3 regions of the Blautia producta genome follow, and region 1 is predicted to be linked to each of the others. Evidence: riboswitches for the same ligand, from Rfam matches in the RefSeq annotation. Region 1 holds a riboswitch; each other region holds the start of a gene.
The links. A riboswitch is a leader RNA that binds a small molecule or an ion and turns the genes downstream of it on or off. The one in region 1 is predicted to bind thiamine pyrophosphate.

Region 1 (3,277 bases):
CGGAACTGCCGAAAAAATACCTTTCCCGTATGCCGGGAGGCTTCTTTATCTATGAGGCAGACGGTGATGAGAGGATCACTTATGTCAATGAGAATGTATTAAAGCTTTACCGGTGCAGGGATATGGAGGCCTTCTGGTCACTCACCAACGGTTCCTTTAAGGGAATGGTGCACCCGGAGGATCTGGAGCGGGTGGAAGATGAGATCAAAGAGCAGATCGCATCAAACACGTATGACTATGTAGAATATAGGATCTGTTGTCAAGACGGAACTATTTTGTGGGTTGAAGATTACGGACGTCTGGTGGAGGAAGAGAACGGCAAGCTTTATTTTTATGTCTTTCTTGTAGATGCCACAGAAAAAATCCAATTGAGAAAGCTTTTAAACCGAAGGGACCATCTGCAGAGAGTTCTCACCACACTGGCCAATGATGTGGACTTTGACATTCACTGTAAGGACTGTACCATTGATGTCTACGGCAGCTTTGAGCAGCGTTTCGGAAGACCGCCGGGGAAGAAGGATTTCATCCCGTTTATGTGTGAAAATTGTGAGAAAAAGGGAGAATTGAAACTTTTTGTGCACAGTTATTCCATGGAAGAACAGAATTTTGACAAGGAAGATCAGGATGTGGTTGTGGTGGACGGGGAAGGCAATAATCTGTGGACCAGATGCCAGATCGCCCATTTTAAGGGCAGTGACAGCGGATATGACAGAAAAATCGGCCGTATGCTTGATACCCATGAACAGACCATGCGTGAAATCTATTACCGCCAGGGTGCGGAAAAAGACTGCCTGACAGGGATATACAACCGAAGATCCGGGGAACGGTTTATCAAACGGCGGCTGAAGGGCATAGGACAGAATACCTCATGCATGATGATCATGCTGGATGTGGATGGATTTAAAATGCTCAATGACACATATGGGCATCCGTTTGGTGATAACGTTCTGCTGCAGGTGGCCTGTGCTCTGCAGTCTACTTTCCGGAAAAATGATATCTGTGCCCGTATAGGCGGAGATGAATTTATGGTGTTTTTGGAGGATGTAAGGGACAAGGGAATATGTCTGAAAAGGCTGCAACAGCTTGTCTCCTATACCCTGCAGGATGAGAGTGTGGGGCAGTATAATGTGACACTGTCCGCAGGTGTATCTTATCAGACAGGGAATAAGCTCTCCTATGAAGAGATGTACCGGCGTGCGGATGAGGCTCTTTATCAGGCAAAGCGGGCAGGAAAACGTTCCTTCCGGGTATATAGTGAAAACGATGCATAGATCACAGAACATTTTTTGCTGCTATGAAGCCGTAAGGCTGAATAGTAACCTGTACAAGGCGATATTTTTTTATCAGATTTGACAGTAAGAGACGAGTGTGGTATCCTTGTAGCAGTTAAATCATCAGGGGAGCCTGTAGCGGCAGGCTGAGAGGAAGTAATCAACTTCGACCCTTTAACCTGATATGGGTAATGCCAGCGTAGGGAGAGAAGGACAATTCCGGGAGACGTGTTGGCGTCTCCCTTTTTGCAGCGTAAAAAGTTCTTTAAACCTCCTTTCATTCGGAAGCCTTGTCAGTAAATACAGAGAGGAGAATAGAAATGTTGGGAGAAATACTGGAAAATGTCAGAAGCAGATCGCCTTTGATCCAGAACATCACCAATTATGTCACTGCAAACGACTGTGCCAATATTACTTTGGCCTGCGGTGCTTCCCCAACCATGTCAGACGGGGAGGAGGAAGCAGAAGAGATGGGACGTCTCTGTGACGGCCTCAATATTAATATGGGAACTCTGCATCCGCGGTCTGTAAAGGCTATACTTTTGGCGGGAAAAAGTGCGGGAAGCTGCGGCCATCCCATTGTACTAGACCCTGTGGGAGCAGGGGCATCCACGTACCGCAGAGAGACGGCAGAACAACTGCTCAGAGAAATTCCTTTTACAGCCATTCGGGGAAATATTTCTGAGATCAAGACCATTGCCGGAGGAAAAAACCGCTCTAGAGGTGTAGACGCAGATGCGTCAGATGCGGTAAACAGCGGGAATCTGGAAGAAACCATAAGATTTGCCGCAGAATTTTCCAAAAGAAGCGGTGCTGTGATCGCCGTCAGCGGAGCCATTGACATCGTGACAGACGGAACCCGCACGTACATAATAAGGAATGGACATCCTATCATGACAAGGATCACAGGCTGCGGCTGTATGCTAAGCTCCCTCACCGCGGCATATCTGGCAGCCAATCCAAAGAGAAGACTGGAGGCTGTGGCAGCCGCTGTTATCTCCATGGGTCTGTGCGGGGAAAAGGCATATGAGAGGATGAAAAAAGAGAACAGCGGCAATGCGGGATGCAGAAATCATTTGATCGATGAGGTCTACAAACTGACCGGCAGCGAGCTGGAGAGAGGAGCAAGATATGAACTGCGGTGAGAAGAGAGAATGGGTGAGGCGTGCCCTGCTGTTATATGCTGTCACGGATCGTTCCTGGGTGGGAGAAATGACATTTTGTGAACAGGTGAAAGCGTCTCTGGACGGAGGAATCACCCTTCTGCAGCTCAGGGAAAAGGGTATGGCGTATGATGAATTTCTGAGAGAGGCAAAGGATGTAAAAGCTCTTGCAGACAGCTATCACGTGCCGTTTATCATCAATGACAATGTAGAGATCGCTCTGGAAGCGGACGCAGACGGCGTGCATGTGGGGCAAAGCGACATGGAAGCGGGAAGGGTCAGACAGAAACTGGGGCCGGACAAGATACTGGGCGTCTCTGCAAGGACTGTGGAACAGGCTCTTCAGGCGGAGAAAATGGGGGCAGATTATCTGGGTGTGGGTGCAGTCTTCGCCACCTCCACCAAAGAGGACGCGGATGTGATATCCCGGGACACCCTAAAGGAAATCTGTCAGGCTGTATCCATTCCTGTTGTGGCGATCGGAGGGATCAGGAGAGACAATATGATGCAGCTCACCGGAAGCGGAGCCGCAGGGGTATCTGTCATATCCGGTATTTACGGGCAGCCGGATATCAGAAAAGCCTGTGAAGAACTGCTGGTGCTGGCAAGGGAGATGACAGAAAAATGAGAGAGATAAAAGGGATCATATTTGACGCGGACGGCACGCTCTTTGACTCTATGGGATTATGGGATCAGGCAGGGGAGATATATCTGCGGAGAAAGGGAATCCGGCCCGGAAAAGACATCCGTGAGAGGCTGGAAACCATGACAATGGAAGAGTCCGCGGCATATTTTCGCAGCAGTTACGGGATTGAACTTGAACAGGAAGATATCATTAAAGAG
Region 2 (3,277 bases), 2.9 Mb from region 1:
TCCAAATCAGCCGCCTCCTACAAAGCTGACAACCTCATAGGTGTCATTCTCAAGGACGAGGGTGTCAGCGTAATGTTTTTTGGGAAGTATTTCCCCGTTTCGCTCCACAGCGATCCGCTGCAGCGTGTAGCCCTGTTCCAGAAGAAATGTCTCCACTGTGCACGGGGCTGAGAGCTGTACGGGGGTGCCATTGATCTTTATCATAGTTTCCGCCTCTTTTCTCACTCGTCATAGATGTTGACGATCTCACCGTCCAATATCCGGTTCATATTCTTGACAGCGCAGAAATTGCCGCACATGCTGCAGGTATCCTCTTTTTCCGGTTTGGCCTCCGCGCGGTATCGTCCGGCTTTTTCCGGGTCCAGGCAGAGACGGAACATCTCTTCCCAATCCAGATTTTTACGGGCAGTGCTCATTTTTCTGTCCCAGTCAGCGGCGCCTTTTACGCCCTTGGCTATGTCGGCAGCGTGAGCTGCTATGCGGGAGGCGATAATGCCTTCCTTTACATCGTCCAGATTGGGCAGGCGCAGGTGTTCCGCAGGAGTTACATAGCACAGAAAGGAAGCGCCGTAGGTGGCTGCAATGGCACCGCCGATGGCAGCGGTGATGTGGTCGTATCCGGGGGCAACATCTGTCACCAGGGGACCCAGCACATAGAAGGGGGCGCCCTGACAGAGAGTCTGCTGGATCTTCATGTTGGCTTCGATCTGGTCCAGAGGCATGTGTCCGGGGCCTTCCACCATAACCTGTACATCTTTTTCCCAGGCACGTTTTGTCAGTTCGCCCAGGGTGATCAGCTCCTCGATCTGGGAGATATCAGAGGCATCTTGGATGCATCCGGGGCGGCAGGCGTCCCCGAGACTCATGGTAATGTCATATTCCCGGCAGATATCCAGGATCTCATCATAATGCTCGTAGAAAGGATTCTCCTGGCCTGTCATTTCCATCCAGGCAAAGATGATGGAGCCGCCGCGGGAGACGATATTGGTGAGGCGCTTGTTACGTTTGAATTTTCCTGCGGTTTCTTTGTTGATGCCGCAGTGGATGGTCATGAAGTCCACGCCGTCCTCGGCATGCATGCGCACTATGTCAAGCCATTGCCGGGACGTGATCTCTTTTAAGGGTTTGTGATAGTAGACTACAGCGTCGTAGATAGGGACGGTTCCGATAATGGCAGGGCATTCTTTGGTGAGACGTCTGCGGAAGGTGCGGGTGTCTCCGTAGGAGCTCAGATCCATAATGGATTCAGCGCCCATTTTCACAGCGTTGTTCACCTTTTCAATTTCCATATCCATGTCTTTGCAGTCCCTGGATATACCCAGGTTTACATTGATTTTTGTTCTGAGCATGGAGCCGATGGCATTTGGCTCCAGAGAGGTGTGCCTTTTGTTGCAGGGGATGATGACCTGGCCTTTTGCCATGAGAGCCATAAGCTGTCTCACATCCATCTGTTCTTTTTTAGCTGCCGCCTGCATCTCCTTTGTGATGATGCCTTTTCTGGCGGCGTCCATCTGAGTTGTGTACTGCATGAAAATCTCCTTTCTTTGGGACACGGAAATGTCCGAAAGAAAGGAGATAGAAGAGGTGAAGAGGTGACAAAAGGGGGACTTTTTTAGAAAAAAAGTGCACCCCTGATGGGATGCACCAAATATACATAAACTTCTGGTTCGCTTCCTACGCCGGCATTATCCGTATCAGGTTCTCAGGGTCGAAATCCGTTCGTATTTCCTCTCAGCCGACGCGTCAGCTCCCCTTGCATATTCAATTGTTTTCAGGTATTTTTCCTGCCATAATCATATAGCGGCAGGAAGGAAATGTCAACACTGAATTTTTATCAAATATTTTTATCAGATATTTTTTATCAGATATTCCTGTCTGCCATCCCGCAAAAATACAGGGATCGTGTCTATGGAGGCTTCCGCTTCTATCCACTGGCCTCCCTGAAGGATCTCCCCTGTATGGGCGTTTGTCCAGGTGCAGCCTGAGGGCAGATAAACTTTTCTTGACATAGCGTGAGGCTCCACTATAGGCGCAGCCAGAATATCTGAACCGTACATGTACTGGGTATCCAGTTCCCAGGTCCGGGTGTCCTCCGGGAATTCGTAGAACATGGTACGCATAACAGGAGCACCTGTCTCATGTGCCTTAGCCATAAGGCTTCTGGTATAGTCACGCATCATTTCACGGATTTCAATGAACTTTTTCATGATCTGATAATTTTCTTCCCCATAGCTCCAGATCTCATTGTCTGCACCTGTGCCCTCGGTCTCCTCTCCGTTTGCTTTGTAGAGAGGTGTGCGCGGGAGGCGGTTGCCGTGAAGACGCATAACAGGGCAGAAGGCGCCGAACTGGAACCAGCGGATCAGCAGTTCCTGGAAATCCTTGTCGTAGATATTGCCGCCGTGGAAACCGCCAATATCTGTGGTCCACCAGGGGATTCCCGAGAGGCCCATCTGCAGGCCGGCTACGATCTGATTGCGGAAATCCTGATAGGTGGAGTGGATATCACCGGACCAAATGAGGGCGCCGTACTGCTGGCTTCCTGCCCAGGCGCAGCGCACCAGGTTCAGGACATCCTCCTGTCCGTTTTTCTTCTGTCCCTCGTAAAAGCCTCGTGCATATTCACGGGGATAGATATTTCCCTGCTGCATAACGCTTCCGGCGTAATAGCGGTAGTTTTCATAGTCATAGGTGGTGTATTCCGGCTCCGCCTCATCCAGCCAGAAGAGCTTGATCCCGTTCTCTGCATAGTTCTTTTTACACTTGTCCCATACATATTCTCTGGCCTCCGGGTTGGTGGCGTCATAGAATACGTTGTTGCCCTGGAAATCCATCTGTACGTTCAGGCCGTGTTCCGTCTGGACAAGGAGGCCTTTCTGACGCATCTCCTGGAAATTTTCACTGCGCCAGTCAATCTGGGGCCACACAGATACCATGAGTTCCATGCCGTAGGAGCGCAGTTCCTCTGCCATGGCTTTGGGGTCCGGGAAGAAATTCTCGTCAAAGCGGTAATCGCCGCACCGGGGCCAGTGATAATAATCCACCACAAACACATCCACAGGAATGCCGCGGCGGTGGTATTCTCTGGCAACGGACAGTACCTGTTCCTGATTGTGGTAACGGAGCTTGCACTGCCAGAAACCAAGCCCGCATTCCGGCATCATAGGTGCTCTTCCTGTCACCTGGCTGTATTGGGATTCAATCTGGGCAGGAGTGTCGCCTGCTGTGATCCAGTAGTCCATTTTTTTGGTGCTGTCAGCCCGCCATTCCGTCACAT
Region 3 (3,277 bases), 210 kb from region 1:
CGGGAGAACCGGTATTTAACAGAATCGTATCTTTGAAAAGCTCCTTTAAATTATAGAAAATGCGTACGCCGCATCTTCTGTGAACCATCAATCAGAGAGAGAATAATGAATGATTTGATCATTTCACTGGATACAAAGGCAGAAGTTCCTTTGTATGAACAGATATGTGAATATTTTAAACAGGAGATCCAGGAAGGACGGCTGGCCGCAGGGATGCGGCTGCCGTCCTCCCGTGCACTTGCAGGAAATTTGGCCGTGAGCAGAAGCACGGTGGATCTGGCCTATGACCAGCTTGTCTCGGAGGGGTATATCGAATCGGTACCGTGTAAGGGATATTATGTATGCCACATCGAAGGGCTTTATTACGGTACGGGCAAAAGGCAGGAAGTGCAGGAGACAGAAAACCATACTTTGCCGGAAGAGGGTTCTGAGGATAGTCTGCACAGGGCGCTTATACAGGCAGGAGGGGCTTCCTATGATTTTGCCCTGAATGGGATCGCCCCCGGCAGTTTTCCTCACAATGCCTGGCGCAGATTATCGCGGCAGGTGCTGACAGATGCACAGGATTCTCTCTTTGCCCTGGGGGATCCGTGCGGGGAACTGTCTCTAAGAGAGGCTGTGTCAGAGTATCTCTACCGGGCAAGGGGTGTTCACTGCGAACCGGAACAGATCCTGGTGGGCGCGGGAAATGATTATCTGCTGATGCTTCTCTGTACCATCCTGGGCAGAAACAGAAGGATTGCCATGGAGAACCCTACATACAGGAGTGCCTGGCATGATTTCGGACATATGGGGTTTGAGAGATGTATCGTAAAGCGGGACGAACAGGGAATAGATGTGAAAGACCTGGAAAAGACCGGAGCGGATATGGTATATGTCATGCCCTCCCATCAGTTTCCTATGGGAACCGTTATGCCTTTGAAACGCCGCCTCTCCCTTCTGAAATGGGCAGGACGGGGAGAACGCTATATCATAGAGGATGACTATGACAGTGAATTCCGCTACAAAGGAAAACCGATACCTGCCTTACAGGGATTTGACAAGGAAGAGCGGGTCATCTACCTGGGAACCTTCTCAAAATCCATAGCGCCCTCCATACGAATCAGTTATATGGTGCTTCCCAAAAAACTGATGCAGAGGTATTTAAGCGGAGAAGATCCCTTTTCCGTCACTGTTTCCAGAGCTGACCAGAAAATCCTGGAGCTTTTTTTGAGGAACGGCCACTATGAGCGGCATTTAAACAGAATGCGCAGTCTCTATAAAGGAAAACATGACCTGCTTCTGCGCTGGCTGAAAGACAGCATGGGGAACGTGTGTGCCTATTCCGGGGAAAACGCAGGGGTGCATCTTCTGGTGCACCTAAAAAACGGGCTGTCTGAACAGGAAGCTGTGGCAAGAGCCGCCGGTGCCGGTGTCAGAGTCTATGGACTCTCTGAATTTCTGGTCAGCGGTCAGACGCCTCCCATACCGGCAACGGTACTTCTGGGGTATGCAACCATGCCGGAGGAAGATCTGCGGGAAGGTATGAGAAGGCTTGCGGATGTCTGGAGAGATGGCTGTTCACAGGTGTAAATGCGGACCGTTACCATTCACAGCTCTGCAAAAAGCGCAGTTCTGTGAACAGCAGCACGCTACGCGGTGCAGATATTAATCTTGACAATTTTTTTACAATGAAGTACACTTGAGAAGACAACAGGGGAGCTGGAGAGAAGTCCGGCTGAGAGTAAAACCGTAATCGTTTTTCACCCTTAACCTGATCCGGGTAATGCCGGCGTAGGGAGCATAAGAGAGGCACCGCATTTGGGTGCGCATTTATTCTGATATTCAGCTCCTGTTCGGGTATAACCTGCCGGGGGCTTTTTGTTTTGCAGAAATCTTCCGGGCAGAAAGCGCTCTGCGCGTAAAATAACAGCAGTAAACCATTATGATTTCTAAGGAGGAAAAGAAAATGAATGCAAGTGTAGCAATCCAGACATTGCCGGAGGCAAAAAATGATGAGGAACTGATCCGTATTGTGGATGAGGTGATCGATTATATTAAAGGTACGGGTCTGAACTATTATGTAGGGCCTTTTGAGACAGCCATTGAGGGTGACTATGACGAGCTTATGGATATCGTAAAAGAGTGTCAGCATATTGCCATTCGTGCAGGTGCGCCTTCTGTTGCGGCCTATATCAAGGTATCTTATAAGCCAGAAGGAGATGTACTGACCATTGAGAAAAAAGTTACAAAGCACCACCAGTAAGCTGTGGGCGGCCGCGGCCCTGGCTGTTATCCTGATCATCTGGCAGTTTGTCTCCATGGCAGGTCTGGTTCCGGGTTATATGCTGCCCTCGCCTATACAGGTGGTGAAGGCTTTTATCAGTGAATTTCCCCTGCTTATGGAGAATTCCAGAGTGACCCTTTTAGAGGCAGCCGCAGGTCTTTTCTGCGGTGTGGCCTTCGGGTTTGTCATGGCGGTCCTCATGGACAGGTATGACAAGCTTTACAAGGCCTTCTACCCGTTGATCGTCATTACACAGACAGTGCCCACAGTGGCCATAGCGCCTCTTCTGGTGCTGTGGTTCGGATACGAGATGATGCCCAAGGTCATTCTGATCGTGATCGTGACTTTTTTCCCTATCACCATAGGACTTCTGGAAGGCTTTCGCTCCGCGGATAAGGATATGATGAATCTCTTGAGAAGCATGGGCGCAGGCAGGCTCCAGATATTCCGCTATATTAAGATGCCGGGGGCCATGAGCCGCTTTTTTGCAAGTCTGCGTATTTCCGCCTCATATTCCGTGGTGGGCGCAGTTATCTCTGAGTGGCTGGGCGGTTTTTCCGGGCTTGGTGTGTATATGACACGGGTAAAAAAGGCGTTTGCTTTTGATAAAATGTTTGCGGTTATTTTTCTCATATCCATTATCAGCCTTATACTCATGAAGCTGGTGGATATCCTGCAGAAAAAATCCATGCCCTGGGAGCGGGCGAAATAAGACAGAACAGAGAGGACAATATTAGGATGAAAAAGAAGATTCTGGCAGCGTTTCTGGCAGCCTGCGTACTCACATCCATGACTGCCTGCGGCAGCGGTGAGGACAGCGGGAATAAGGATTCTGCGGCTGAAAATACAACAGATAAAGACAGCAGTTCCAAAGACCTTGAGAAGGTCACTTTTGTATTGGACTGGACACCGAATACTAATCATACAGGCCTTTATGTAGCAAAAGAAAAGGGCTATTTTGAAAAAGAAGGCCTCGATGTGGAGATCGTACAGCCCCCTGAGGACGGCGCG

Region 2: another riboswitch for thiamine pyrophosphate. It lies ahead of thiC (phosphomethylpyrimidine synthase ThiC); the one in region 1 lies ahead of thiM (hydroxyethylthiazole kinase).
Region 3: another riboswitch for thiamine pyrophosphate. It lies ahead of BLCOC_RS11860 (thiamine-binding protein); the one in region 1 lies ahead of thiM (hydroxyethylthiazole kinase).

The regions. Positions count from the first base shown of each region.
Region 1 is NZ_CP136422.1:2,882,405-2,885,681, forward strand. It holds gene BLCOC_RS12780 (GGDEF domain-containing protein) at 30-1,271, shown strand; TPP riboswitch at 1,387-1,494, shown strand; gene thiM (hydroxyethylthiazole kinase) at 1,592-2,416, shown strand; gene thiE (thiamine phosphate synthase) at 2,403-3,062, shown strand; gene BLCOC_RS12795 (HAD family hydrolase) at 3,059-3,277, shown strand, end outside.
Region 2 is NZ_CP136422.1:5,750,070-5,753,346, reverse strand. It holds gene thiF (sulfur carrier protein ThiS adenylyltransferase ThiF) at 1-5, opposite strand, end outside; gene thiS (sulfur carrier protein ThiS) at 7-204, opposite strand; gene thiC (phosphomethylpyrimidine synthase ThiC) at 222-1,529, opposite strand; TPP riboswitch at 1,654-1,764, opposite strand; gene BLCOC_RS25920 (glycoside hydrolase family 31 protein) at 1,848-3,277, opposite strand, start outside.
Region 3 is NZ_CP136422.1:2,676,417-2,679,693, forward strand. It holds gene BLCOC_RS11850 (glutamine--tRNA ligase/YqeY domain fusion protein) at 1-56, shown strand, start outside; gene pdxR (MocR-like pyridoxine biosynthesis transcription factor PdxR) at 106-1,572, shown strand; TPP riboswitch at 1,685-1,797, shown strand; gene BLCOC_RS11860 (thiamine-binding protein) at 1,949-2,245, shown strand; gene BLCOC_RS11865 (ABC transporter permease) at 2,214-2,978, shown strand; gene BLCOC_RS11870 (ABC transporter substrate-binding protein) at 3,005-3,277, shown strand, end outside.